One region of the Enterobacter sp. LM3 genome, then DNA from elsewhere that is predicted to be linked to it. Evidence: riboswitches for the same ligand, from Rfam matches in the RefSeq annotation. Region 1 holds a riboswitch; each other region holds the start of a gene.

Region 1 (10,267 bases):
CGAAGTTACAGCCGAAGCGGCCAACGGTAATGGCCCAGTCGACGCCATCTACCGGGCGATTAACCGCGTCACAGGGTACGACGTGGAACTGGTCAAATATGATCTGACGGCTAAAGGTCAGGGGGAAAATGCCCTGGGTCAGGTGGATATCGTCGTCAACCACAATGGTCGCCGCTTCCACGGCGTGGGTCTCGCAACCGACATCGTTGAATCGTCCGCAAAAGCGATGGTGCACGTCCTGAACAATATCTGGCGCGCCGCCGAAGTCGAAAAAGAGTTGCAACGCAAAGCTCAGAATAAAGAGAACAACAAGGAAACCGTGTAATGTCGAAGAATTACCATATTGCTGTGTTGCCGGGTGACGGTATTGGCCCGGAAGTGATGGCACAGGCGCTGAAAGTACTGGAAGCCGTTCGTTCGCGTTTTGCGATGAAAATTACCACCAGCCACTACGACGTGGGCGGTATTGCTATCGACAATCACGGTACGCCGCTGCCAAAAGCGACCGTCGAAGGCTGCGAAAATGCCGACGCCGTCCTGTTTGGTTCCGTGGGAGGCCCGAAATGGGAACATCTGCCTCCCGCAGAGCAACCTGAGCGCGGCGCGCTGTTGCCACTGCGTAAGCATTTCAAACTGTTCAGCAACCTGCGTCCGGCAAAGCTGTACCAGGGTCTGGAAGAGTTCTGCCCGCTGCGCGCGGATATCGCGGCCAATGGCTTCGACATTCTGTGCGTACGTGAACTGACCGGCGGTATCTATTTTGGCCAACCAAAAGGCCGTGAAGGCAGCGGACAGCATGAGAAAGCCTTTGATACCGAGGTGTATCACCGTTTTGAAATTGAACGCATTGCCCATATCGCGTTTGAGTCTGCACGTAAACGCCGTCATAAAGTGACGTCTATCGATAAAGCGAACGTTCTGCAGTCTTCCATTTTGTGGCGTGAGATTGTCAGTGAAATCGCCAAAGAGTATCCGGACGTTGAGCTGACGCATATGTACATTGATAACGCGACCATGCAGCTGATTAAAGATCCGTCCCAGTTTGACGTGCTGCTGTGCTCCAACCTGTTCGGCGACATCCTGTCGGACGAGTGCGCGATGATCACCGGCTCAATGGGCATGTTGCCTTCCGCCAGCCTGAATGAAGAAGGGTTTGGCCTGTATGAACCTGCGGGCGGCTCTGCTCCGGATATTGCCGGCAAAAATATCGCCAACCCGATTGCGCAGATCCTCTCTCTGGCCCTGCTGCTGCGCTACAGCCTTGATGCAGGCGATGCAGCCGCTGCTATTGAAAGCGCCGTGAATCGTGCGTTAGAAGAAGGTGTCCGTACCGGTGATTTAGCACGCGGCGCGGCAGCAGTCAGTACCGATGAAATGGGCGATATCATTGCCCGCTATGTTGCTGAAGGGGTGTAATCATGGCGAAGACGTTATATGAAAAATTGTTTGATGCGCACGTTGTCTACGAGGCACCAAACGAAACCCCGCTGCTGTACATCGACAGGCATCTGGTGCATGAAGTGACCTCCCCACAGGCATTTGACGGACTGCGTGCGCACAAGCGCCCGGTACGTCAGCCGGGTAAAACCTTCGCGACAATGGATCACAACGTCTCCACCCAGACCAAAGATATCAATGCGTCGGGTGAGATGGCACGTATCCAGATGCAGGAACTGATTAAGAACTGCAACGAGTTTGGCGTTGAACTGTACGACCTGAACCATCCGTACCAGGGCATCGTCCACGTGATGGGGCCAGAACAGGGCATTACCCTGCCGGGTATGACCATCGTCTGTGGTGACTCCCATACCGCGACACACGGTGCATTTGGCGCACTGGCGTTCGGTATTGGTACATCTGAAGTTGAACATGTTCTGGCAACGCAAACCCTGAAACAGGGTCGTGCCAAAACCATGAAGATTGAAGTGAAGGGCAAAGCCGCCCCGGGCATCACCGCCAAAGACATTGTGCTGGCCATCATCGGTAAAACAGGTAGCGCAGGTGGTACTGGCCACGTGGTGGAATTCTGCGGTGAAGCTATCCAGGCGCTGAGCATGGAAGGTCGTATGACCCTGTGCAACATGGCCATTGAAATGGGGGCCAAAGCAGGCCTGGTCGCGCCAGACGAAACGACCTTTAACTATGTGAAAGGGCGTTTGCACGCACCAAAAGACCAGAATTACGTCGATGCCGTTGAATACTGGAAAACCCTGAAAACCGACGACGGTGCAACCTTTGATACCGTTGTTACCCTGCAGGCGGAAGAGATTGCCCCACAGGTTACCTGGGGAACGAACCCAGGCCAGGTCATTTCCGTGAATGACACCATCCCTGACCCGGCCTCTTTCACCGATCCGGTCGAACGCGCCAGCGCAGAAAAAGCACTGGCCTATATGGGACTGAAACCGGGCGTGCCAGTGACCGATGTGACCATTGATAAAGTGTTTATCGGCTCTTGCACCAACTCACGCATTGAAGATTTACGCGCTGCGGCAGAGATTGCCAAAGGCCGCAAAGTCGCTCCGGGCGTGCAGGCGCTGGTCGTGCCTGGCTCCGGCCCTGTGAAAGCGCAGGCGGAAGCAGAAGGCCTGGACAAGATCTTTATCGAAGCGGGCTTCGAGTGGCGCTTGCCTGGCTGCTCCATGTGTCTGGCGATGAACAATGACCGCCTGAACCCGGGCGAGCGTTGTGCCTCCACCAGCAACCGTAACTTTGAAGGCCGTCAGGGCCGCGGTGGGCGTACCCATCTGGTCAGCCCGGCAATGGCCGCTGCGGCGGCAGTCACCGGCCACTTCGCCGATATTCGCAGCCTGAAATAAGGAGACAATCATGGCAGAGAAATTTACCCAACATACGGGTCTGGTTGTCCCACTGGATGCAGCCAACGTCGATACCGATGCGATCATTCCTAAGCAGTTTTTGCAGAAAGTCACCCGCACCGGTTTTGGCGCGCACCTGTTTAACGACTGGCGTTTCCTGGATGACAAAGGCGAAGTCCCTAACCCGGAATTCGTCCTGAACTTCCCGGAATACAAAGGTGCATCGATTCTGCTGGCGCGGGAAAACTTTGGCTGTGGCTCTTCCCGTGAACATGCGCCCTGGGCACTGACCGACTACGGCTTTAAAGTGGTTATTGCCCCGAGCTTTGCCGATATCTTCTACGGCAACAGCTTCAACAACCAGCTGCTGCCGGTGACGCTGAGCGACGAGCAGGTAGACGAGCTGTTCGCTCTGGTTAAGGCTAATCCCGGTATTGCGTTTGAAGTGGATCTGGAAGCAGAAGTGGTCAAGGCGGGTGAGAAGACCTACAGCTTCAGTATTGATGCATTCCGTCGTCACTGCATGTTAAACGGTCTGGACAGCATTGGTCTGACGCTGCAACACGAAGATGCCATTGCCGCATACGAACATAAACAACCTGCGTTTATGAATTAAACATCTGGCCCGCAGTGTATCCTGCGGGTCAGATCTTCCGCCGCCCTTCCCCGTTTTTTTCTCGCATGCAAGAACCTGGCAGAAATAATCACGCCAATCACATTATATTTAAGGTGAATTTAATAAACATTTTGCATAATAACCTACATATCAGGTTACTACGTGAAACAGTATGAAAAAACAAAATAGCAATGAGTCTCAACTCCGTTCTCATGAAATACATAAATGCACATTAATCAGCGTGATCGTCAATATATTCCTGACGAGTTTTCAAATCGTTGCCGGTTTATTTTCCGGTTCGCAGGGGTTAATTGCTGATGGTATTCATTCTCTTTCCGATTTATCCTCTGACTTTGTCGTTCTGATTGCCAATAAAAAAAGCCAGAAAGCCTCTGATACCGATCATCACTATGGTCACCTCCGTTTTGAAAACGGTGCAAAGCTGATTATCGGGGTTATCTTATTTCTGGTCGGTGCCGGAATGCTCTGGTCTGCGGGCAATAAGCTGCTACACCCCGAGACACATCAGGTCGTCAAAGGGGCGGCTCTGTGGGTCGCCATACTGGCTCTGTTGATTAAAGAGGGGCTGTTCAGATACATGTACGCAACGGGGAAACGCATTCAGTCATCGCTGCTTATTGCCAATGCCTGGCACGCGCGTTCCGACGCGGCCTCGTCTGTTGTTGTTGCCATCGGTATTGCCGGTAATTTACTGGGTTTCCACTCTATGGATCTGGTTGCCGCACTGATTGTCGGTATTTTTATCGCCCACATGGGGTATAAATTCTCTGCCGATGCCCTCCATGATTTGATGGATCGCTCGCTTGAGCCAGACATGGAACACGAAATCAGAACGTGCCTGTTATCTACAGAAGGTGTTATTAACATTCACGATTTAAAAACCCGCAAGATGGGTGATTTAGCCCTGGTCGATGTTCATCTGGAAGTAAATGGAAAATTAAGCGTAAAAGAAGGACATGATATTGCCGTCAATGCCAGAAACAGAGTCATGAGCAAATTTAACGTGCTTAATGTGATGACGCATATCGATCCTGCGCATTAACGCGTATTGATGCAAACAGTGTGACCGACATTTTCTGGCGTTAAGGTTTCGTTAATTAATAGACGTCACACTGCATCACATTAGCTCTCTCATCATTGAGGTAAATAGCGATGACCCCAACAATACGCAGTACGCTTCCACATAAAGAAACGCCTTTTCTTCGCGTACTGCACATCATTGTTGCAGTGCTGGTACTGGCTCAGATTATCAATTCTAACTACACCGTAAGTGAAGCACTCAGTGAATCTGGTTTCACGAGTATCGTCACCTGGATACATGTCATCTCAGGCTTTGGGTTAATTTTCTGCGGTATTGCTATGATGGCGTGGATGTTAACGCAACGTGGATTTAAATATTACTACGCCTGGATGACGCTGGATTTCCGCGGGATCGTTGACGACATTCGCACCCTGACACAACGCCAGCTCCCGGATGCCCACGCTGGCGGTATGGCCGCAACGGTGCAGGGTTTAGGCGTGCTGGCTCTGCTGGGTGTTGCCGTCTGTGGCGCAGCCTGGTTCGTACTGAACGCAACGATCGGGCCCGTCTCCTCTCTTACCGAGTCGGTACTGGATCTGCATAAATTCCTGACGGTCTTTATCGAAACCTATTTCTGGGCACACGGCTTTATGGGGATAGCCCATATGTACCTGACATTACGCGCACAGCGGAAATATCAGTACTCAGAATAATGCAGTAACAGGCATATTCTCTGAGCCAGAACGGTTTCTGGCTCAGACCTTCGCAACAGGCTACACGTCTTTCACACGGCAGGTCAGCAGGAGCGTCACGACCGAGATTGCCGCAATCATCCAGTACACCGCCGCATGCCCATAGCTTTGCGACAGCGCACCCTGAATCACCCCCGCCAGAATCACCCCGGTTGAAATACTGTTCGTAAACAATGTTGTCGCAGAGCCTGCGCGTCCCGGCATCAGATCCTGGAACCAGAGCATACCAATCCCGGCGACAATCCCGATAAATACCGCATTAAACAGCTGTAATATCAGTAGTGCTTCGCGCGAGTGAAAGAAGATAAGCCCCAGATAGAACAACACTCCTGCCGCGACAGCAATGACCATCATCTTACGTTTTCCTGAACGCTTAACGTAATACCCGGCCAGAATCATCGCCGGAATTTCCAGACCCGCGGCGGTACCCATCAAGATCCCGGCAAGCTTATCCGGTAACCCCAGATCGCTGCTGATCCACAATGGCATATCAATGATGTACATCGTGTTGCAGGTCCACATCAGCGTGGAGGCAATAAACAGCATACGGACATTTTTATCCTGCCAGCCGCTCGCCTGCGTAGCGGGTCTGTCCGCCACCGGCTCAATGCGAGCCACCGAAGGCAGGGCAAATGCCACTAACACCAGGCTGATGACAAAAATCCCGGCGGCGATGGAAAACATGGTGGTAAAGCCATAATTCAGCGCCAGCATAAACGCCAGCGGCGGGCCAATCACCCACGCCAGAGAGAGCTGCGCACGCATGACCGAGCTGAACATCACCACTTCACGCGCGGAGTTATCCGCATATTCACGAGCCAGCGCGAACAGCTGTGGCATGGCGGTATTAGCCAGAGATGCCAGCAGAACACCACAGGTGATGAGCGTAAGGTAATGACGATTGAACGCAAACAGCAGCGCATTCCCGACGGCCATTGCGCAGCAAAACAGGATCAGTTTGCGGCGATCGCCCTGGCTGTCCGAGCGTTTCGCCAGCCACAGGCTGACCAGGATCCCGGCAATGGCGTTGACGGTATAAAACAGGCCAATCCAGAACGGTTGCGCCCCCACCTCGCGGCTCAGAAACAGGCTCAGCGTCGGTGCCTGAAGCGCCCCCGCCACACCCATCATAAAGGCCACCAGCATAAAAGCGGCATACACGCCATTCAGGCGTCGCCCCATCGTCATCAACCAGAGCATGCGCAAATCCTTGTCAAAGCGAATCGAAATTGGGTGAAATAGTAAACGAAAAAAGCCAGCAAAAACATTTTGCTGGCGGGTGATTAGCACCAATACTCAGTCACACATGATCGAGGTGAGTTAGCGAGAAAAGGTCGTTTTCGTAACGTCCCACTGCATCAATTCTTCCAGCGTTCTCAGCCGTTGATCTGCACACTGACGGGCCAGCCAGGACACTCCTTTTGTCGCTGAAAAGTACTGCTGATAAAACTGACGTGCGGTAGACCTCTTCATAATTTACCTCCTCACTTCATCGGGAAGAATTATTGGCCTAATATAGGGATTAATAAATTGCTGATTTTTTGTCAGGAGTTCCCCTTTTATGCCTTCTGGTCGTCTGCAACAACAATTCATCCGCCTCTGGCAGTGCTGCGAGGGGCAGTCGAAGGAGACTACGCTGAACGAGCTGGCCGACCTGCTGAACTGCTCTCGTCGCCATATGCGAACGCTGCTCAACACCATGCAGCAACAGGGCTGGTTAAACTGGGAGGCCGAGGCCGGACGCGGCAAGCGCTCGCGTCTGACCTTTCTCTACACCGGGCTGGCGTTGCAGCAACAACGCGCGGAAGACCTGCTTGAACAGGACAGAATCGACCAACTGGTACAGCTGGTGGGCGACAAAGCGGCAGTACGCCAGATGCTGGTTTCCCATCTCGGGAGAAGTTTTCGTCAGGGTCGCCACATCCTGCGGGTGCTCTACTATCGTCCGATGAAAAACCTGTTACCCGGTACGGCGTTGCGCCGTTCAGAAACCCATATGGCCCGGCAAATATTCAGCGGCCTGACGCGCATAAATGAGGAAAACGGGGAACTGGAAGCCGATGTCGCGCACCACTGGCAGCAACTTTCTCCCCTGCACTGGCGCTTCTTTTTACGTCCTGGTATTCATTTCCACCACGGCCGTGAGCTGGAGATCAGCGACGTCATCAATTCGCTTCAGCGGGCATGCACTCTTCCTCTTTATGGCCACATATCGCGGATCCACTCCCCTACGGCATGGACTGTTGATATCGAACTGTCCGAGCCTGACCAGTGGCTTCCGTGGCTAATGGGCTATATCCCGTCGATGATCCTGCCGCGTGAATGGGATTCCCTGCCCCATTTTGCCAGCCAGCCCGTGGGAACAGGACCTTACGCGGTAACGCGCAATACCAACAACCAGCTGAAAATTCGCGCCTTTGACGACTACTTTGGTTATCGCGCGCTGATCGACGAAGTCAACGTCTGGGTTCTGCCTGAAATCAGCGAGGAGCTGAGCTGCGGATTAACGCTGGAAGGGTCAACCGAAGGAGAAAAAGCGGTTGAAAGCCGTCTGGAAGAGGGCTGCTATTACCTGCTGTTTGACGCCCGCAGCCACCGAGGTGCCAGCCGCGACGTGCGCAGATGGGTGAGCCACGTGCTTTCCCCGGCCAATCTTATCTATCAGGCGGAGGAGCAATACCAGACTTACTGGTTCCCGGCCTACGGTCTGCTCCCGCGCTGGCATCACGCCCGACCGGTTCACGGCGAAAAGCCCGCCGGACTGGAGTCGATCACCCTGACCTATTATCGCGACCACGTGGAACACCGCTTTATCGCCCGCATCATGAGCAAGCTGCTGGCTGCCGAAGGCGTTCAACTGGACATCCAGGAAATAGATTATGATGAATGGCATCGCGGGGAGATAGTCAGCGATATCTGGCTGAACAGCGCCAACTTTACCCTGCCACTCGATTTCTCACTCTTTTCGCACCTGTATGAAGTTCCGCTGATCCAACACTGCATTGACCGGGACTGGCAGCAGGACGCCGCACAGTGGCGCGCGGGAGAAATGAACCTGGCCTCATGGTGCCAGCAGTTGCTGGCGCAACAGGCGATTGTGCCGCTCATCCACCACTGGCTGATGATTCAGGGTCAGCGCAGTATGCGTGGCTTACGGATGAACACCCTGGGCTGGTTTGATTTCAAATCCGCCTGGTTTGCCCCACCGGAACCATAACACTTTCGTAATATTCGCCAAATCATTACAATACCGCCGTTCTCAACGGGGTGCTGCATCACTGATGTGCGCTGAGATAATACCCGTCGAACCTGATCCGGATAACGCCGGCGAAGGGATTTGAGGCTGTCGCTCAAAATCCTTTGCCACTCAACTTTGAGGTGCAAAGTGTTAAAAAAAATTCTTCCCCTTCTGGTGCTGTTTGCGCTGCCTGCTGTTGCGAAGCCCGTCCTGACGGTCTACACCTATGACTCCTTCTCTGCCGACTGGGGCCCTGGCCCGGCGGTGAAAAAAGCCTTTGAAGCCGACTGCAACTGCGAGCTGAAGTTCGTAGCGCTGGAGGATGGCGTTTCACTGCTTAACCGTCTGCGCATGGAAGGGAAAAACAGCAAAGCCGACGTGGTGCTCGGTCTGGATAACAACCTGCTGGATGCGGCGTCGCAAACCAGACTGTTTGCCAAAAGCGGTGTCGCCACCGATGCCGTCAACGTCCCTGGTGGCTGGAAAAACGATACCTTTGTCCCGTTCGATTACGGCTACTTTGCTTTTGTCTATGACAAAAACAAGCTGAAGAACCCACCGAAAAGCCTGAAAGAGCTGGTTGAAAGCGACCAGAAATGGCGCGTGATTTATGAAGATCCGCGCACCAGTACGCCAGGCCTGGGCCTGCTGCTGTGGATGCAGAAAGTCTACGGTGACAAAGCGCCGGAAGCATGGCAGAAACTGGCGGCGAAAACCGTCACCGTCACCAAAGGCTGGAGCGAAGCGTATGGCCTGTTCCTGAAGGGAGAAAGTGACCTGGTGCTCAGCTACACGACCTCTCCGGCCTACCACATTATTGCCGAGAAGAAGGACAACTACGCCGCTGCTGATTTTGCGGAAGGTCACTACCTTCAGGTGGAAGTTGCAGCACGTACCGCCGCCAGTAAACAGCCAGAACTGGCCGAGAAGTTCCTGAAATTTATGGTTTCTCCGGCGTTCCAGAATACGATCCCGACGGGCAACTGGATGTACCCGGTGACCAATGTGGCCCTGCCAGCGGGCTTTGATACGCTGTCTAAACCGCAAACCTCACTGGAGTTTACGCCGCAACAGGTCGCCGCACAGCGTGCTGCATGGGTAAGTGAATGGCAACGCGCAGTCAGCCATTAATTCCCGGCTGGTTACTTCCCGGACTGCTCGCTGCCGTATTGATGGTAGCGGTCAGTCTGGGGGCATTTCTTGCGTTGTGGTTAAACGCACCAGAAAGCGACGTGCTCACACTCTGGCATGACAGCTATCTCTGGCATGTTATCCGTTTCTCCTTCTGGCAGGCATTTCTCTCTGCGCTGCTGTCGGTTTTCCCGGCGATCTTCCTGTCCCGGGCACTTTATCGCAGGCGTTTTCCTGGCAGACAGGCACTTCTGCGCCTGTGCGCTATGACGCTGATCCTGCCCGTTCTGGTGGCCGTATTCGGTATTCTGAGCGTCTATGGACGCCAGGGCTGGCTGGCCTCACTCTGTAACCTGCTTGGTCTGGAGTGGACATTCTCCCCTTACGGACTGAAGGGTATTCTGCTGGCGCATATCTTTTTCAATATGCCGATGGCGACAAGGCTCTTTTTGCAGGCGCTGGAGAATATTCCCGGCGAGCAGCGCCAGCTGGCTGCACAGCTCGGCATGCACGGCTGGTCGTTCTTCCGTTTTGTCGAATGGCCGTGGCTGCGCAGGCAAATCCCCCCCGTTGCGGCGCTGATCTTTATGCTCTGCTTTGCCAGTTTTGCCACCGTACTTTCACTCGGTGGCGGGCCGCAGGCAACGACCATTGAGCTGGCGATTTATC
Region 2 (10,267 bases), on a different contig from region 1:
TGGAAAACGCGCTGACGTTGTTAATCGCCAGCGGGATCACGCGGTCACGAAACGCCGGTGATTCGCGCGTTGAGAGGGATAATTCGACCTCCGGGGCGAGCAGGCGAAACGCGCAGATGGTTTGCACCAACTGGCGTTCATCCATCAGCGAGGCCGGTTCAATCCCTCCCGTACATGGGCGTAAGCGGGGGAAAGAGACGGAGTAACGGCTTTGCCAGTAGTGTTGCTGTAGCCACAGCAGATGCTCTGCCACCATATAACAGTCCACCCGCCAGCTGTCAGACAGCCCGGTCAGCGCGCCAAGACCGATTTTGTCGATCCCGGCGCGTCCCAGCCTGTCCGGCGTCTCCAGCCGGAAGAAGAAATCCTGTTTCTTCCCCTTCAGGTGATGCCGGGCGTATGTCGCCTCATGGTAGGTTTCCTGATAAACCATCACACCGTCCAGCCCGAGGGTTTTGAGCTCCGCGTATTCATCCTGTGACAGAGGCTGCACTTCCATTTGTAACGATGCGAACTCCCGGCGAATGGCCGGAAGATGCTGACGGAAATAGTCCATCCCAACTTTGCCCTGATGTTCACCGGTGACCAGCAACAGATGCTCAAAACCCATTTCGCGGATGGCCGCACATTCGCGCGCAATTTCGCTCTCATCGAGCGTTTTACGCTTGATGTGGTTGCTCATGGAAAAACCACAGTAGGTACAGTCATTGGCGCACAGGTTAGAGAGATAGAGCGGCACGTAAAAGCTTACCGTATTGCCAAAACGCTGCCGGGTGAGCCGCTGGGCACGCTGTGCCATCGGTTCAAGGTATGCGCTGGCTGCCGGAGAAAGCAGTGCCATCATGTCCTCACGGGTCAGATGGCGGGCATTTAACGCGCGCTCTACATCAGCATGCGTTTTGCTGTTGATGCGCAGGGCAATGTCGTCCCAGTCAAGCTGCCGCCAGCGCTCGGTAAAGGTGGTCATGAGAGCGCCTCCAGAAAACCGGTCAGCGGGCTGGTGGCTTGCGCCTGAAAACTGCGCGAGCCGGGGCCAGACTGTCTTGCCAGAAGACCGGCCTCCACCGCCATGCGGAATGCGCGTGCCATCATGACCGGATCGTCGGCTACGGCAATCGCCGTATTCACCAGTACGGCATTGGCACCCATTTCCAGCGCCTGCGTTGCATGGCTTGGCACACCAATGCCTGCATCAACGACGACGGGCACGGTGGCTTGTTCAATGATGATCTCCAGCATTGCGCGGGTTTCCAGCCCCTGGTTGGAACCGATAGGTGCGCCCAGCGGCATGACGGCAGCACAGCCGACGTCTTCCAGACGCTTGCACAGCACCGGATCGGCTCCGCAGTAGGGCAGGACGGTAAACCCAAGCTGAACCAGTTTTTCAGCCGCTTTCAGGGTTTCGATAGGGTCGGGCAACAACCAGCGGGCATCCGGGTGAATTTCCAGCTTCAGCCAGTGTGTGCCGAGTGCTTCACGTGCCAGCTGGGCGGCAAATATTGCCTCCTCAGCCGTTTTCGCGCCGGAGGTGTTTGGCAAGAGCGTAACGCCCGCCTCCAGTAACGGTGCCAGAATGGCGTCACTGCGATGGCGCAGATCCACACGCTTCAGCGCCAGCGTGACCAGCTGGCTGCCGCTTTCACGGATGGCATCAACCATCAGCTGCGGAGAGGCGAATTTTCCGGTTCCGGTAAACAGATGTGAATCAAAGGTTTTATCGGCAATACGTAACATCTCATCCCCCTGCGATAACCTGAAACAGCAGGATTTGATCGCCTTCGCTCACCTGCTGATGTTCCCACTGCTCGCGCGGCAGGATCTGTTGATTGAGCGCCAGCGCCGTTCCCGGTTTAAGCTGACACAGCTTGTCGAGCAGCACGGAGACGGTCAGACCCTCATCGCACTTCATTGGCTCATCGTTAAACAGAATGCGCATCGTGGCCCCCACATACCGGACAGTGGCTGGCGCGATGGAGTGCCAGGTGCCGCCAGTTGCTGGAGCGGGCGTCAAACAGCCGCAGCGTATTGCGTTCCGTCTCCATGCCGCTGAGCAGCTTGATGGTTTCCAGCGCCTGCAAGGTGCCCATCATGCCCACCACGGGACCAAGAATACCGGCCGTGCGGCAGTTGCGCTCGGGTTCGGCATCATCCGGCCACAGACAGCGATAGCACCCCTGTGTCCACGGTGGTGTCAGCACCATCATCTGCCCGCCGAATCCAACCGCGCTGGCAGTAATAAGCGGCGTGTTCTGCGCCACGCAGGCCGCATTGATGGCCTGACGCGTTGCCATATTGTCAGTACAGTCCAGCACCACGTCGGCAAGGGCGACTTCACGCCGCAGGTTTTCACCGCTAAGCCGCTCCTGTAACGCAATCAGTGTGATATCCGGGTTCAACTGGTTCAGCCGCTGCAGGGTGATACGCGCTTTGGGTTGGTTGATGTCCTCGGTGGTAAAAAGGATTTGCCGCTGCAGATTACTGATATGCACATCATCGTCATCGGCCAGCACCAGTGTGCCGACGCCTGCACCTGCCAGATAAAGTGCGGCAGGTGCGCCTAATCCACCGAGGCCGACAATCAGCACCCGGCTGGCGAGCAGCTTTTGCTGCCCGTCAATGGCGATATCCTCCAGCAGGATCTGGCGGCTGTAGCGCATAAAGTCGTGGTCATTCATCGCCTGCTCCTGCCAGCTGTAAAAGCTGGGCGGTGGCGGCCTGCCAGTCTGTTGCCTGAGTGATGGCGCTGACGACGGCAATACTGCCGACGCCCGTGTCCAGCACGGCAGGGGCGCGCTCAAGGCTAATCCCGCCGATAGCGACAGTCGGGTGATCCGCAAGGCGTTTTACGTGTGCTGCCAGCTGTGCCAATCCTTGTGGCGCGGAAGGCATCTGCTTGGTTTGTGTCGGGAAGACGTGCCCAAGCGCAATGTAGGAAGGACGAGCCGCCAGCGCGATGTCGATCTCCATATCGTCATGCGTTGATACGCCCAGACGCAGACCCGCTTCGCGGATCGCGTTGAGGTCAGTCGTCTCCAGATCTTCCTGACCCAGATGCACGCCATAAGCCTGGTGCTTAATTGCCAGACGCCAGTAATCGTTGATAAACAGGCGGGCGTCATATTGACGCCCCAGCGCGATGGCTGCGGCTACATCAGTCTCCACCTCTTCATCGCGCTTATCTTTGATACGCAGCTGAATCGTGCGAACACCTGCCTCCAGCAGGCGTGCGATCCACTCCACGCTATCCACCACCGGGTAAAGTCCTAAGCGGAAGGGGACGGGCGGGAAATCGGGCTGGTACATTATGCTTCCTCTTTTTTGAGGTAGATTTCACCGCCTTTGGCGCGGAAGTTTTCTGACATGTCCGCCATGCCGACTTCAATCGCCTGCGTAGCAGCATAATCACGGACTTCCTGGCTGATCTTCATCGAGCAGAATTTTGGCCCGCACATGGAGCAGAAGTGCGCCACTTTACCGGACTCCTGCGGCAGGGTTTCGTCGTGATAGGCGCGGGCAGTGAACGGGTCGAGCGCCAGGTTGAACTGGTCTTCCCAGCGGAATTCAAAACGCGCCTTCGACATGGCATTGTCGCGGATTTGCGCACCCGGGTGACCTTTAGCCAGGTCAGCTGCGTGGGCAGCGATTTTGTAGGTGATCAGCCCCTGTTTCACGTCCTCTTTGTTGGGCAGACCCAGGTGCTCTTTTGGCGTCACGTAGCAGAGCATGGCGCAGCCGAACCAGCCGATCATTGCGGCACCAATCCCGGAGGTAAAGTGGTCGTAGCCCGGCGCGATATCGGTCGTCAGTGGCCCGAGGGTGTAGAACGGTGCTTCGTGGCAGTGCTCCAGCTCTTCGGTCATGTTGCGGCGGATCATCTGCATCGGCACATGCCCCGGGCCTTCAATCATCACCTGTACGTCATACTCCCAGGCGATTTTGGTCAGCTCGCCCAGCGTGTGCAGCTCGGCAAACTGTGCTTCATCGTTCGCATCACGAATGGAGCCCGGACGCAGACCATCGCCCAGAGAGAGTGAAACGTCATAGGCGGCACAGATTTCGCAGATTTCGCGGAAGTGTTCGTGGAGGAAATTTTCCTGATGGTGCGACAGGCACCACTTCGCCATGATTGAGCCGCCGCGAGAAACAATACCCGTCAGGCGTTTGGCGGTCATTGGCACGTAGCGCAGCAGTACGCCTGCGTGAATGGTGAAGTAGTCCACACCCTGTTCCGCCTGTTCCAGCAGGGTATCGCGGAAGGCTTCCCAGGTGAGGTTTTCCGCGATGCCATTGACCTTCTCCAGCGCCTGATAGACTGGAACCGTACCAATGGGTACCGGGCTGTTACGCAGGATCCACTCACGCGTTTCGTGGATATAACGCCCGGTGGAGAGATCCATAACGGTGTCCGCGCCCCAGCGTGTTGACCAGACCAGTTTTTCCACCTCTTCTTCAATGGAGGAGGTGACCGCAGAGTTACCGATGTTGGCGTTGACCTTCACCAGGAAGTTACGACCGATGATCATCGGTTCCGATTCCGGGTGGTTAATGTTGGCGGGAATAATCGCACGGCCAGCGGCCACTTCGTCACGCACAAATTCTGGCGTAATGTTTTCTGGCAGGCGAGCACCAAAGCCTTCGCCAGGATGCTGGTGGCGCAGCACTTCGCTGCGGATGCGCTCGCGACCCATGTTTTCACGAATGGCGATGAACTCCATCTCCGGGGTGACGATACCCTGGCGCGCGTAGTGCAGCTGGGTCACGCATTTGCCCGCTTTGGCGCGTTTTGGCGTCAGCAGGCCGGTAAAACGTAGCTCGTCCAGACCATCGTCAGCCAGGCGTTCTTGGGTGTAGTGAGAGCTACGGATGGTCAGTTCTTCACTGTCGTGACGGGCGTCAATCCACGGCTGGCGTAGCTTCGCCAGACCCTGCTGAACGTTAATAGCAACATCAGGGTCGCCGTACGGACCGGAGGTGTCGTACACCGGTACGGCTTCGTTGTCCTCAAACTGCGGGTTTTCTTTGCTCCCACCGATGAGGGTAGGACTGAGCTGAATTTCGCGCATTGGGACACGGATATCCGCCTGCGAGCCGGTGATGTAAATACGGTTCGAGTTCGGGAAAGCACTGCCTTCCAGGGTGTCGATAAAGTGTTGTGCTTGTGCGCGCTGCTCGCGGCGGGTCAGTTTAGTTGTAGACATAGCTCATTCCAAAAGTGAAGGACATGGCTTGTCAGACGACGGATGAAGCAAGAGGAGATCGCCCTGAGGCGATACAACAGCAGTTTGACTCTTGTTCCCTTCGCAGGTATTAGCCTGATCAGGTTCCGCGGATCCCGAATTAACGGTCTCAGCCCGGCTTTCGCTCTGGGCACTCCGACAAGAAAAATCCCCCTCCGAAGAGGGGTGAATGAATGTAAATTACTCGTTAACGACGAAGAACTCAAGCAGGTCGCGCGATGTTCTCTTCGTTGCTGGCCTTCAGATCGTTATCAAGCACAAGGGCGATAAGTTTGTCTTCCAGCGTGAAGCGCTCTTCCAGCGCCTCTCCGAGATCGGACAGCACCTTCTGGAACTCAAGATAGTTATCGTGATTGATAGCATTCCCGAGCGTGGAATCATAGTAATCCATAATCTGCTGGGTATTGGCTTCCAGCAGCGGATAGAGTTTGCTTGCCGCTAAAAATGGGCTGGTACCTTCCATTTCACGGATAATACGTTCATAAATATTGAAATGGCCGTCGGACAGGTAGTCGACCAGGCTCTGACAAAAATCGTCCAGCGCTTTTTCATTCAGCCGCATCCAGGATTCTTTGCCAGGCTTAATACCGACCAGATTGTAATAAACCACGAGTAGATGCTTGCGCACATGTAGCCAGCGATCCACCAGTTTGTTATTTCCTCTAACGCGCTCAGTCAGACTTTCTAGCTGGTTTAACATGTTCGACCCCACAAGGTTTAAAATTGAATCTGCTTACCCAAAATGTAACCACAATGCTAACAACATGTCAGTGAAGCAAAGGTAGTGCAATAGATATGGATCGTATTATTGAAAAATCAGATCTCGGTTGGTGGTTAGTCTGCCACGAACAAAAATTATGGCTGCCTGCCGGGGAAATACCCTACGGCGCGGCGGAAAAGTTCGATCTTGTGGGCTACTCCGCACTAATGATCGGCGAGTGGCAGGGCGATTCTGTGTGGTTGATCCAGCGGTCTCGTCGTCAGGAGATGGGATCCGTTCGTCAGGTGCTCGATCTTGAGGTCGGGTTATTCCAACTGGCGGGGCGGGGTGTGCAACTGGCGGAGTTTTATCGCTCACACAAATACTGTGGCTACTGCGGCCATACCATGCATCCGAGCAAAACCGAGTGGGCGATGCTCTGCAGTCAGTGCCGTGAACGCTACTACCCGCAGATTGCACCGTGCATTATCGTCGCAATTCGTCGTGATGACACCATCCTGCTGGCGCAACATACCCGACATCGCAACGGCGTGCATACCGTACTGGCCGGGTTCGTCGAAGTGGGTGAAACGCTGGAACAGGCAGTGGCGCGTGAAGTGATGGAGGAGAGTGGTATTAAGGTCAAAAATCTGCGTTACGTGACGTCACAACCGTGGCCGTTCCCGCAGTCGCTGATGACGGCGTTTATGGCGGAATACGACAGCGGTGAGATTGTTATCGACCAAAAAGAACTGCTGGAAGCGAACTGGTATCGTTACGATGATTTACCGCTGCTACCGCCACCGGGTACCGTGGCACGTCGGCTAATAGAAGATACCGTAGCAATGTGTCGGGCTGATGATGAGTGACATGATACACTGAGGCCATGACGCTTAAGGAACTGCAAAAATGACCGAACTGAAGAACGATCGTTATCTGCGTGCGCTGCTGCGCCAGCCCGTTGATGTCACCCCGGTGTGGATGATGCGCCAGGCGGGACGCTATCTGCCAGAGTACAAAGCCACGCGTGCGCAGGCCGGCGATTTTATGTCGCTGTGCAAAAATGCCGAGCTGGCCTGTGAGGTGACGCTTCAGCCGCTGCGCCGCTTCCCGCTGGATGCTGCCATTCTCTTTTCGGACATTCTGACCATTCCGGATGCAATGGGTCTGGGCCTGTACTTCGAAACGGGTGAAGGCCCACGTTTCACCTCCCCGATTAAGAGCAAAGCCGATGTTGATAAGCTACCCGTTCCGGATCCCGAGCAGGAACTGGGCTATGTGATGAACGCGGTACGCACTATTCGTCGCGAGCTGAAGGGTGAAGTGCCGCTGATTGGCTTCTCCGGCAGCCCGTGGACGCTGGCAACCTATATGGTTGAAGGCGGTAGCAGTAAAGCCTTTACCGTGATTAAAAAGATGATGTATGCCGAGCCTTCGGCTCTGCATGCGCTGCTCGATAAGCTGGCGAAAAGCGTCACCCTTTATCTCAACGCGCAGATTAAAGCGGGTGCGCAATCGGTGATGATTTTTGACACCTGGGGCGGCGTGCTGACCGGGCGTGATTATCAGCAGTTCTCGCTCTACTACATGCATAAAATTGTCGATGGCCTGTTGCGTGAAAACGAAGGCCGACGCGTACCTGTCACACTGTTCACCAAAGGTGGCGGCCAGTGGCTGGAAGCAATGGCCGCAACCGGCTGCGATGCACTGGGACTCGACTGGAGCACCGATATCGCCGATGCGCGTCGTCGTGTAGGTGACAAAGTGGCGCTGCAGGGCAATATGGATCCGTCCATGCTTTATGCACCGCCCGCCCGTATTGAAGAAGAGGTGGCCACTATTCTGGCGGGCTTTGGTCAGGGTGAAGGTCACGTGTTCAACCTTGGTCACGGCATTCATCAGGATGTGCCGCCAGAGCATGCTGGCGCGTTTGTGGAGGCGGTACACCGGCTTTCTGCGCAATACCACCAGTAAGGAGTGGTTATGGATCTCGCGTCATTACGCGCTCAACAGGTAGAACTGGCTTCATCAGTTTGCCGCGAGGATCGTCTGGATAAGGATCCCCCGCAGTATATTGGCGGTGCCGATGTGGGGTTTGAGCAGGGTGGAGAAGTGACGCGAGCGGCGATGGTGCTGCTGAAGTATCCCTCGCTTGAGCTGGTGGAGTACCAGGTGGCGCGTATCGCCACCACCATGCCCTACATTCCTGGCTTTCTCTCCTTTCGCGAATATCCTGCGCTGCTTGCCGCGTGGGAACAACTCTCGCAAAAGCCCGACCTGCTGTTTGTCGATGGGCACGGTATCTCCCACCCGCGCCGTTTAGGTGTTGCCAGCCATTTCGGTCTGCTGGCGGGTGTGCCCACGATTGGCGTGGCGAAGAAACGCCTGTGTGGCGCGTTTGAGCCGCTTTCCGCCGAACCAGGTGCTCTGGCAGCGCTCACGGATAAAGGCGAACAGCTGGCGTGGGTCTGGCGCAGCAAAGCACGCTGTAATCCGCTATTTATTTCCACCGGTCACCGGGTGAGTATGGATAGCGCTCTGGCATGGGTACAGCGCTGTACAAAAGGCTACCGGTTACCGGAGCCGACGCGCTGGGCTGATGCTGTTGCCTCCTCGCGTCCGGCATTTGTTCGTTGGCAGGAAATTCAGTCATGATTCAGGTAAACTGCCGCTAATTTTCGATTCGAGACATCATCATGTTACAAAACCCGATTCATCTGCGCCTTGAGAAGCTGGAAAGCTGGCAACACGTCACCTTTATGGCTTGCCTGTGCGAGCGCATGTATCCCAACTATGCCACGTTCTGCAAGCAGACGGGCTTTGGTGATGGCCATATCTATCGTCGTATTCTGGATCTGATCTGGGAAACGCTAACGGTGAAAGATGCGAAGGTGAACTTCGACTCTCAGCTTGAAAAGCTGGAAGAAGCTATCCCTGCGGCTGATGATTTCGACCTGTATGGTGTTTATCCGGCAATAGATGCCTGCGTGGCGTTAAGCGAGCTGATCCACTCCCGTCTGAGTGGTGAAACCCTGGAACATGCCATTGAAGTCAGTAAGGCATCTATTACTAGCGTAGCGATGCTGGAAATGACTCAGGAAGGCCGCGAGATGACGGAGGAAGAGCTGCGCGCTAACCCGGCGGTAGAACAGGAATGGGACATCCAGTGGGAAATTTTCCGCCTGCTGGCAGAGTGTGAAGAACGCGATATTGAGCTGATAAAAGGGCTGCGCGCGGACTTACGTGAGGCCGGCGAAAGTAATATTGGTATAATTTTTAACCAATGAGACAACAAAACGTGATTTAACGCCTGTTTTGTCGCTCCTCGACTCTTCCCTTTCGCCCCCCGTCTGGTCTACATTTGGGGGGCGAAAAAAAGTGGCTATCGGTGCGTGTATGCAGGAGAGTGCTTTTTTGGCATTTTCGTCGCACTCGATGCTTAGCAAGCGATAAACACATTGAAAGGATAACTTATGAACAAGACTCAACTGATTGATGTAATTGCGGACAAGGCTGATCTGTCTAAAGTGCAGGCTAAAGCTGCTCTGGAATCTACCCTGGCTGCTATTACTGAGTCTCTGAAAGAAGGCGATGCTGTACAACTGGTTGGTTTCGGTACCTTCAAAGTGAACCACCGCGCTGAGCGTACTGGCCGCAACCCGCAGACCGGTAAAGAAATCAAAATCGCCGCTGCTAACGTTCCGGCGTTTGTTTCTGGTAAAGCACTGAAAGACGCTGTTAAGTAAGACGCGTGGCAGTGAACAGTTTTAACGAAGGGGCGGGAACGCCCCTTTTGTCTTTCTGGCGTGGAACGCTCGCGCTGGCAGGCATGCTGTTGCTGTCAGCCTGTAGCCACGACTCCTCCCTCCCACCGTTTACCGCCAGCGGTTACGTTGACAACCACGGGGCGGTCAGGATCTGGCGCAAAGATTCCGGCGGTGAAGTTCATCTGCTTTCCGCTTTCAGTCCGTGGCATAACGGCAATACGTCGACCGCAGAGTACCGCTGGCAGGGGGATGACCTGTCACTGATTGAGCTGAATGTCTACGGCAAGACCCCTGAGCACGTAAAAGTGCGTTTTGATGACCACGGTGAACTGAGTTTTATGCAGCGTGAAGTCAGCGGTCAAAAACAGCAACTCTCCAGCGATCAAATCGCCCTCTACCGTTACCGTGCTGAACAAATCCGTCAGACCAGCGATGCGCTGCGTCAGGGACGCGTTGTGTTGCAGCAGGGGCGCTGGCATGCCGATGGTACAGTAACCACCTGCGAAGGGCAGACGATGAAGCCTGAGTTCGAATCCTGGGCAACCGCGCACATCCAGCGTCGT
Region 3 (8,374 bases), on a different contig from region 1:
ATAGAGTCATGAATTTTCTCTTGGCTAATTTGTCATAAATTACGTTGGAAACATAATTAATTATTCCGAGAATCAAAAAGAACCCAGAGATTTCAACCCGATGTATCATCAGAAAATTAATTGCCGAAAACGTCATACAACTGTTCTCCGCCTAATTCCCCAACAGCACTCCCCACTGTGCTACCAGCGTACCCTAAACCAACACCTGCAATAACGGTACAAACAAGCCAGCCAACACCAGCGAGAACACCGCCACCTGTACCCAAAGCAAAACTACCAATCTCAGTATATTTTTTCTTGGTACATTCAGCTTCGCGACCAACAGAACATGCCTCATGGATTTCGTTAAGAGAATGGAGTCCGCTAAAACCAATGCCTAAATAACCAGTGTAACGCATTGCTTTTACGTATTTAGCTGCCCGTTCGATGTGGGTAGCATAACTTTCAATGTCACTGATCCCCGTTTCATTCCATTTGTGGGTAATAGAACTACTGGGCAGGCCGAGTGCTTTTTTTATTTTGGTATACTCTCCGAATTTCATAGCCTTATTCAGGAAGCTGACTTTGAGTATGGATTCAAGCTCTTTAAACAACTGGTTACGTCGGACATAAAATTGTTCTCCTATCAACGAGCCTCTCGTTATGTAGGTATTCTTATACGTTTCTTGAATCTCTTTGAGTATTTTTTCGATACTCTCAAAGTATTTTCCAACAGGGTCAGCAGCAAGGCCAATTTCTGTATCAGCGTAGCTGGTGAAATTAGCTATGGTTGCGTAGTGTTTGTGCAGCAAGTTAGCTTCCTCATGCGTCAATGGGGCCAATGCTGCATCGACTCGCGCTTTCGCGGCTTTCATGTGGGCAATCTGTTCGTCGTCCTGTTTATCAGGATCAACCACCAACATGATAGAACCAGCGTTATATTCCTTTCCTGCGCCGTTCAGAGAGCGGTAAAGTTCGCGCGTTCCTTCCGGCTGGTTTCCTGCAAACAGAATGTTTTCGAAAGATTCCGTGGTGGATTGCTGGGGAACAACGCAGAAACCAGCATCTACACCAATGCGTTTCTTTTTGGCTGTTTGGGCGTGTTGTTCTGGCTCTGCTGATGATCTGATCCAGGTGGGTTCTGGTCTTGGGGCGCTTCTTCGCGTTGTTTAAAGCTTTTATATGGGACACAGAGCATTTTTTAGGGTTGAGTCTTTGGCTTCCCGCTGGCATGATCCAGAACAGAGATTAACGGGACGTTAATCGCAACTATTTGATTTTTATTTAAATGACTCGGGGTGCCCTTCTTCGTTGAAGGCTGAGAAATACCCGTATTACCTGATCTGGATAATGCCAGCGTAGGGAAGTCAGATGCCTTCCCGGTCATCGCTTCTTCACGCAAGGCAGGAGCGAACCCATGCAGCCTGACCTGCTCGATTTACACATTTTACATCAGTTCCGAACCCGTTCCCCGCTCACACATTGTATGACCAACGACGTCGTGCAGACGTTTACGGCTAACGTTTTGTTGGCGCTTGGCGCATCCCCGGCGATGGTGATTGAAGCCGAAGAGGCTGAACAGTTTGCTGCTCTTGCCGATGCGCTGCTGATTAATGTCGGCACGCTGACTGCCCCGCGCGCTCAGGCGATGCGCCGGGCGATTGAGAGTGCCGTGGCAGCAGGCAAACCCTGGACGCTCGATCCGGTGGCTGTCGGGGCGTTGACGTTCCGCACCCGTTTTTGCCATCAAATCCTCTCCCTTAAACCTGCGGCCATTCGTGGTAACGCGTCGGAAATTCTTGCGCTTGCCGGGATGAGTGCGGGGGGGCGCGGCGTGGATACTACCGATACTGCATCCAGTGCATTGCCTGCGGCACAGGCGCTGGCACGCCAGACCAATGCCATTATCGTGGTCACAGGCGAGGTTGATTACATCACCGACGGGCAGCGAACCCGGACGGTGACCGGGGGCGATCCGCTGATGACTCGCGTGGTCGGTACCGGGTGCGCGCTTTCGGCGGTGGTGGCGGCCAGTTGTTCGCTACCGGGTGACAGGCTCGATAACGTGGCCGCTACCTGCGGATGGATGAAGCGCGCCGGAACGGCTGCCGTTGCTCAGTCTCGTGGCCCGGGCAGCTTTGCCAGTGCGTTCCTGGATGCGCTCTACACCCTGGAGGAACAGGCATGAAACGGATTAACGCCCTTACCATTGCCGGCACTGACCCAAGCGGCGGTGCAGGCATTCAGGCCGATCTGAAAACGTTCTCCGCACTGGGTGCCTACGGCTGTTCGGTGATCACCGCGCTGGTGGCACAAAATACGCGTGGTGTGCAGTCGGTCTACCGTATCGAGCCGGATTTTGTCGCCGCACAGCTCGATTCGGTACTCAGCGATGTGCGCATTGATACCACTAAAATCGGGATGCTGGCGGAGACAGATATTGTCGAAGTGGTGGCAGAACGTCTGAAACGCTATCAGGTGCAAAACGTGGTGCTTGATACGGTAATGCTGGCAAAAAGTGGCGACCCGCTGCTTTCTGTTTCCGCTATCGACACGCTGCGTAAAAAGCTGTTGCCGCAAGTGGCGCTGATCACGCCAAACCTGCCTGAAGCTGCCGCGTTGTTAGACGCGCCGCATGCGCAAACCGAACGCGAAATGAAAGAGCAGGGGCGGGCATTGCTGGCAATGGGCTGCGGTGCGGTGCTGGTGAAAGGTGGCCATCTGGATGACGCCGAAAGCCCGGACTGGCTCTTCACCCGTGACGGAGAACTGCGTTTTACCGCACCCCGCGTGCAGACTAAAAACACCCACGGTACAGGCTGTACGCTCTCCGCCGCGCTGGCGGCGTTGCGTCCACGCCATAACAACTGGGCTGATACGGTACAGGAAGCCAAAATCTGGCTCTCGGACGCGCTGGCAAAAGCCGATACTCTGGAAGTGGGTCACGGTATTGGGCCGGTTCATCATTTTCATGCATGGTGGTAAGCCAGTATACTGGCAGGAAACACCACGCCTGAGAAAACAGAGATGGAACAAGCGCATACCCGGTTAATTGCTCAACTGAATGAACGGATCGCCGCTCCGGACAACACACCGCTGTACCTGAAGTTTGCCGAAACGGTAAAAAACGCGGTACGTAGCGGGGTGCTTGAACACGGGAATATTCTGCCCGGCGAGCGCGATCTGAGTCAGTTAACGGGTGTGTCACGCATTACCGTGCGCAAAGCAATGCAGGCGCTGGAAGAAGAGGGCGTGGTGACGCGCTCCCGGGGTTACGGTACGCAAATTAATAACATCTTTGAATATTCGCTCAAGGAAGCACGCGGGTTTTCTCAGCAGGTGGTACTGCGCGGCAAAAAGCCCAACACGTTGTGGGTTAATAAACGGGTGGTGAAATGCCCGGAAGAGGTGGCAAACCAGCTGTCAGTGGCGGCGGAAAGCGACGTCTTTTTGCTCAAGCGCATTCGCTATGTTGATGATGATGCCGTCTCGATTGAAGAGTCCTGGGTTCCGGCCGGGCTAATTCCCGATCCGGACGCCATCGGCATCTCGCTGTACGATTACTTCCGCAGTCAGAACATCTTCCCGCAGCGTACCCGTTCACGCGTCAGTGCCCGCATGCCGGACAGCGAATTTCAGGCCCATATTAAGATGGATGAAAAGATACCGGTGCTGGTGATCAAGCAGGTTGCGCTTGACCAGCAGCACCGGCCTATTGAGTACAGCATTAGCTACTGTCGCAGCGATCTATACGTCTTTGTGTGCGAGGAGTAATTCCCCGCGCGCAGGGGCGCAATCACCGCCACGGTGGCTGACCACCCAGGCGGCAACCGCATTGCCCAGCAGCACTGCATCCGCCAGTGACCATCCTGCTGCCAGCCCGGCCAGCGTACCGCCAGCGTGGCTGTCACCCGCGCCAATGGTGTCGACCACCGAAGCAGGAAACGCCGGAACATAACCCGAATCGTCAGCGTCATACCAGGCTGCGCCGTCTTTGTCGTGACGTACAATCAGCGCAGAACCGAAACGTTGTTGCCATGTTGCACCTAACGCATCAACCTCCACACCAAGCCGCCCGGCAGCAATTTGCGCCTCCTGGCGATTAAGCGACACAATGGGTTTACAGGCCATAATCCGCGCCATCAGCGCGTCGGGAATATCTGCGATGCGTGGGCCGAAATCGATAAACGCGGTCACCTCCTGCAACCCTTCCAGCCAGCCCGTCAGTAACTCCCCGCACGGCGATGCCAGTTGATAGCCGGACAAATAAACCAGGCTTTTTTGCGGCACGTTAAGCGCATCAAGCCAGGATTGCTGCCACTGGTTCTCCACGCCGCTAAACGACATAAACGTGCGCTCACCGTCTGGCTCCACCAGCGCCAGACACCAGCCGTTATCGCCTGTTTCGGCTTCCACGGCGCTGTGCAGATCCTGCTTTGCCATTGCGTTGCGAATAATATCTGCCCACACGCCGTGGCCGACGGGCAGCGCATTTTGCGCGGTGACGCCAAGCCGTTTTAGGGCTATGGCAATATTGAGCGCGCAGCCGCCAATATTGACGCCCTGCTGTTTTAGCTCGATATCACATCCGCGCCAGGGCAGGGCGTAAGCATCGGCGATAACGTCAATCACCGCTGCCCCCAGCACCGTCACTGGCCGCGTGGCGCGTAATGTTTCAAGGCGTTGGGCAAAAGAATTCATACGCCCTCCCTTTGCTCCCGGTAGTGCAGCAATTTTTCGCAGTAATGACCAAAGTCGGGCTGGTTAACGGCGTCGAGTTCATCCTTTAGTGCCGGATTAATCGCCTGTACGCCGTGCAGCGCGCCACAGATTGCGGTTGCCATTGCGCCGATGGTGTCCGTATCGCCGCCCAGATTGGCGCATAAAATTGCGCAGCGGTTCGGGTCAGTGCCTGCCAGTTCAACCATTGCGATCGCCGCCGGAACGGACTCAATGGTGCTGGTTCCTGCCCCCACAAGCTGATAAACCTGCTCGCTGGCGGATTCAGTACCGTTGGCTTCACGCACGGTTTTGAGTGCCAGCTCAATACGTGCCGCAAGTGATGCGCTGAAGGTGGTGGTCTTCACTTCCTGTGCATAGCGGGCAATACCGGGCAGGGCAGTAACGATGTTCTGCCAGCTTTCGCCGTCAATGGCGCGTGAAACCGCCCAGGCAATCACCACCGCACCGGCAATGGCGAGATCCGATTTATGCGTCGGGCTGGAAGCCTGCGCCACCTGCTCAACAAAGTGCTCCAGGCGAGTGGCCGGGAGCAGACAGCCGAGCGGGGAGGCGCGCATCGCCGCCCCGTTGGTGACGCCGTTGTTCTCCAGCTCGCTGACCGGTTTGCCATCGCGAATGGCGTTGAGGGCAATTTTGGAGGTCGGGCCTAACACGTTTTTGTTAAAGGCATCGAACGACTCGGCCCAGCGCAAAATATGTTTGCCGATGACATCCGCGTTAATCTGCCCGTCGCATTCGATAATCGCATCCGCCAGACACAGCGCCATCGACGTATCATCGGTGAACTCCGCGCGGTTGAAATAGCAGGCCGCGTTATTCTCTGCCGGGCCGGGTAAGAAGCGGTCAATCCAGCCGAAATGCGCTTTGACGCGCTTTCTTGGCCACAGCTCCGACGGCATGCCCATTGCGTCCCCTAACGCCTGCCCGTAAAGAGCACCGAGAACACGTTCTTGTTTCATTTAACTTCCCCTTGTGTCAGCGCGGTATCGCCATCAACCACCTCAATTGCGGTGATCTCTTTATCCGATTCGCGGAAAAACAGCATAAACAGCACGGCGATCACAGCAATCATGATCCCTCCGAATGCCCACATTCCGGCCCAGTTGAAGGTCAGCCCATTCACCGGCTCTTTGTATGCGAACATTTTTTCCATCATCACGCCGCCCAGGCGGTAACCCAGCAGGCTACCAAAGCCCTGACAGCACAGCGTGATCAAGCCCTGCGCAGCGGTACGCATATGCACCGGTGCTTTTTTGTCCACGTAGATATACGCGGTGACGTAGTAGAAGTCGTAGCTCACGCCGTGCAGCAGAATGCCGAGGAACAGCAGGGCGTAAGTGAAGTATTGTTCCGCACCACCGTAAACAAAGAAACCATAGCGGATGGCGGCGGTGATAAGCCCCAGCAGTAAGACCTTCTTAATACCAAAGCGTTTGGTGAAGAACGGCAGCGCCAGCATAAAGAAGATTTCGGAGAACTGGCCGAGTGTCATCCAGCCGGTTGCGTTTTTCATGCCCACTTCGGTGAGATACCCGTTGGCAAAGATGTAGTAGAAAGCCAGCGGCATGGCGAACAGGAACGAGCAGAAGAAGAACACCAGGAAGTTTTTGTCGCGCAACAGGATCAGCGCATCCAGCCCCAGCATCACTTTGAAATCGAGTTTACCGGTACTTTTCGGCGGTGTATCCGGCAGGAACAGGGCAAACACGCCGAGCAGCGCAGAGCTGGCCGCCGTCATCAGCAGTGGGATATTGGTATCCGAAATGTCGCTATAGCCCATCATCTGCGGCAGGAAACCGCACGCCAGACCGGAGGCTATCCAGCCAATCGTGCCCATCACGCGAATACGCGGGAAATCGGCCTCGACGTCATCCACGTTGGCAAAGGCAATGCTGTTAGTCAGCGCGATGGTAGGCATATAGGTCAGGGAATACAGCAGTAGCAGCGGGAAGAAGGTGCTGAACTGAGTTTGCTGTGCGGCAAAGTACATCAGAATAGCCCCGGCAAACATCAGCACTGCCAGCACTTTCTGGGCGGCGAAGAAGCGGTCGGTCAGCGAACCGACCAGGATTGGCGAGAGGATCGCTGCAATCGCGGTACAGGCGTAAGACCAGCCAATTTCCCCGGCGCTAAAACCGCTTTTGCTTAACCACAGCCACAGCGGTACAAACCATGCGCCCCAGATAAACCATTCAACAAACATCATGAATGACAGTTGGACTTTCGTTTTCATTGTTTAATCCTGCATGTCAGAGAGGGTACTCCTTTAACATACCATTCAATGATACCTTTTAAATACCTTTGTGGTGATTGTTTGATCAATGTAACAGTTTTGTTGTGCCAGAATCGAGCCAGCAGATTGTGCTGAAAAAAATGGCAGAAGGTGGAAAATCGGTTAAGTCGGTACCAGGCTTAGTCTGCCCGCGAAAATGTGGGTTTGGATAACACGCTACGGGAGCATAGCTATGACTGATATTGCACAGTTGCTTGGCAAAGATGCCGACAGCCTTTTACAGCATCGTTGTATGACCATTCCAGCCGACAAACTCTACCTGCCTGGCCACGACTACGTTGACCGTGTGATGGTGGATAACAATCGTCCGCCTGCGGTACTGCGAAATATGCAGACGCTCTACAATACCGGGCGGCTGGGAGGCACCGGGTATCTCTCTATTTTGCCGGTTGACCAGGGCGTTGAGCATTCTGCTGGCGCATCGTTTGCGGCCAACCCGCTGTATTTCGATCCGAAGAACATCGTTGAGCTGGCAATTGAAGCAGGCTGTAACTGCGTGGCGTCGACCTATGGCGTGCTGGCTTCGGTATCGCGCCGTTACGCTCACCGTATTCCGTTCCTCGTTAAGCTGAACCACAATGAAACCCTGAGCTACCCAACCGAATACGACCAGACCCTGTATGCCAGCGTAGAACAGGCGTTCAATATGGGCGCGGTGGCCGTCGGGGCGACCATCTATTTCGGTTCTGAGCAGTCGCGCCGCCAGATTGAAGAGATCTCCGCCGCGTTTGAGCGCGCGCATGAACTCGGGATGGTTACCGTGCTTTGGGCGTATTTGCGTAATAATGCGTTCAAAAAAGATGGCGTGGATTACCATGTATCTGCCGACCTGACCGGCCAGGCGAACCACCTGGCGGCAACCATTGGCGCAGACATTGTGAAGCAGAAAATGGCCGAGAATAACGGCGGCTATAAGGCGGTGAACTTCGGTTACACCGATGATCGTGTTTACAGCAAACTGACCACCGATAACCCCATCGATCTGGTGCGTTACCAACTGGCGAACTGCTATATGGGACGCGCGGGGCTTATTAACTCCGGCGGTGCGGCGGGGGGGGAAACCGATCTCTCAGACGCGGTACGTACGGCGGTTATCAACAAACGCGCGGGTGGTATGGGGCTGATCCTTGGCCGTAAGGCGTTTAAAAAATCGATGGCTGACGGCGTGAAGCTGATCAATGCGGTTCAGGACGTGTATCTGGACAGCAAAGTGACGATTGCTTAAAAAACTGACGCTTCTCCGACACGGGAGAAGGCGCAAAATACAGGCCGGGTCAGGCTAACCGCTACCCGGCAATTCATTCAGCGCAGCAGCATACAATCTGGTGGCAATCGACACTGCAACGCTCCTGGTACAAC

The links. A riboswitch is a leader RNA that binds a small molecule or an ion and turns the genes downstream of it on or off. The one in region 1 is predicted to bind thiamine pyrophosphate.
Region 2: linked by a shared signal. The riboswitch ahead of thiC (phosphomethylpyrimidine synthase ThiC) and the one ahead of thiB (thiamine ABC transporter substrate binding subunit) in region 1 are both predicted to bind thiamine pyrophosphate.
Region 3: linked by a shared signal. The riboswitch ahead of thiM (hydroxyethylthiazole kinase) and the one ahead of thiB (thiamine ABC transporter substrate binding subunit) in region 1 are both predicted to bind thiamine pyrophosphate.

What each region holds. Positions count from the first base shown of each region.
Region 1 is NZ_JBJURN010000005.1:145,564-155,830, forward strand. It holds gene leuA (2-isopropylmalate synthase) at 1-325, shown strand, start outside; gene leuB (3-isopropylmalate dehydrogenase) at 325-1,416, shown strand; gene leuC (3-isopropylmalate dehydratase large subunit) at 1,419-2,819, shown strand; gene leuD (3-isopropylmalate dehydratase small subunit) at 2,830-3,435, shown strand; gene ACJ9N4_RS08400 (cation diffusion facilitator family transporter) at 3,608-4,498, shown strand; gene ACJ9N4_RS08405 (cytochrome b/b6 domain-containing protein) at 4,609-5,190, shown strand; gene ACJ9N4_RS08410 (sugar efflux transporter) at 5,251-6,429, opposite strand; gene sgrT (glucose uptake inhibitor SgrT) at 6,550-6,702, opposite strand; gene sgrR (HTH-type transcriptional regulator SgrR) at 6,791-8,446, shown strand; TPP riboswitch at 8,483-8,583, shown strand; gene thiB (thiamine ABC transporter substrate binding subunit) at 8,615-9,598, shown strand; gene thiP (thiamine/thiamine pyrophosphate ABC transporter permease ThiP) at 9,574-10,267, shown strand, end outside.
Region 2 is NZ_JBJURN010000027.1:13,692-23,958, forward strand. It holds gene thiH (2-iminoacetate synthase ThiH) at 1-967, opposite strand, end outside; gene thiG (thiazole synthase) at 964-1,734, opposite strand; gene thiS (sulfur carrier protein ThiS) at 1,736-1,936, opposite strand; gene ACJ9N4_RS19830 (HesA/MoeB/ThiF family protein) at 1,920-2,675, opposite strand; gene thiE (thiamine phosphate synthase) at 2,668-3,303, opposite strand; gene thiC (phosphomethylpyrimidine synthase ThiC) at 3,303-5,198, opposite strand; TPP riboswitch at 5,277-5,385, opposite strand; gene rsd (sigma D regulator) at 5,440-5,937, opposite strand; gene nudC (NAD(+) diphosphatase) at 6,033-6,806, shown strand; gene hemE (uroporphyrinogen decarboxylase) at 6,847-7,911, shown strand; gene nfi (deoxyribonuclease V) at 7,921-8,592, shown strand; gene ACJ9N4_RS19865 (YjaG family protein) at 8,634-9,224, shown strand; gene hupA (nucleoid-associated protein HU-alpha) at 9,411-9,683, shown strand; gene ACJ9N4_RS19875 (DUF1481 domain-containing protein) at 9,695-10,267, shown strand, end outside.
Region 3 is NZ_JBJURN010000002.1:318,787-327,160, reverse strand. It holds gene ACJ9N4_RS03645 (PAAR domain-containing protein) at 117-902, opposite strand; TPP riboswitch at 1,264-1,361, shown strand; gene thiM (hydroxyethylthiazole kinase) at 1,397-2,167, shown strand; gene thiD (bifunctional hydroxymethylpyrimidine kinase/phosphomethylpyrimidine kinase) at 2,164-2,964, shown strand; gene ACJ9N4_RS03630 (GntR family transcriptional regulator) at 3,007-3,753, shown strand; gene ACJ9N4_RS03625 (PfkB family carbohydrate kinase) at 3,727-4,680, opposite strand; gene ACJ9N4_RS03620 (ADP-ribosylglycohydrolase family protein) at 4,677-5,681, opposite strand; gene ACJ9N4_RS03615 (nucleoside permease) at 5,678-6,955, opposite strand; gene fbaB (class I fructose-bisphosphate aldolase) at 7,188-8,240, shown strand; gene yegS (lipid kinase YegS) at 8,318-8,374, opposite strand, start outside.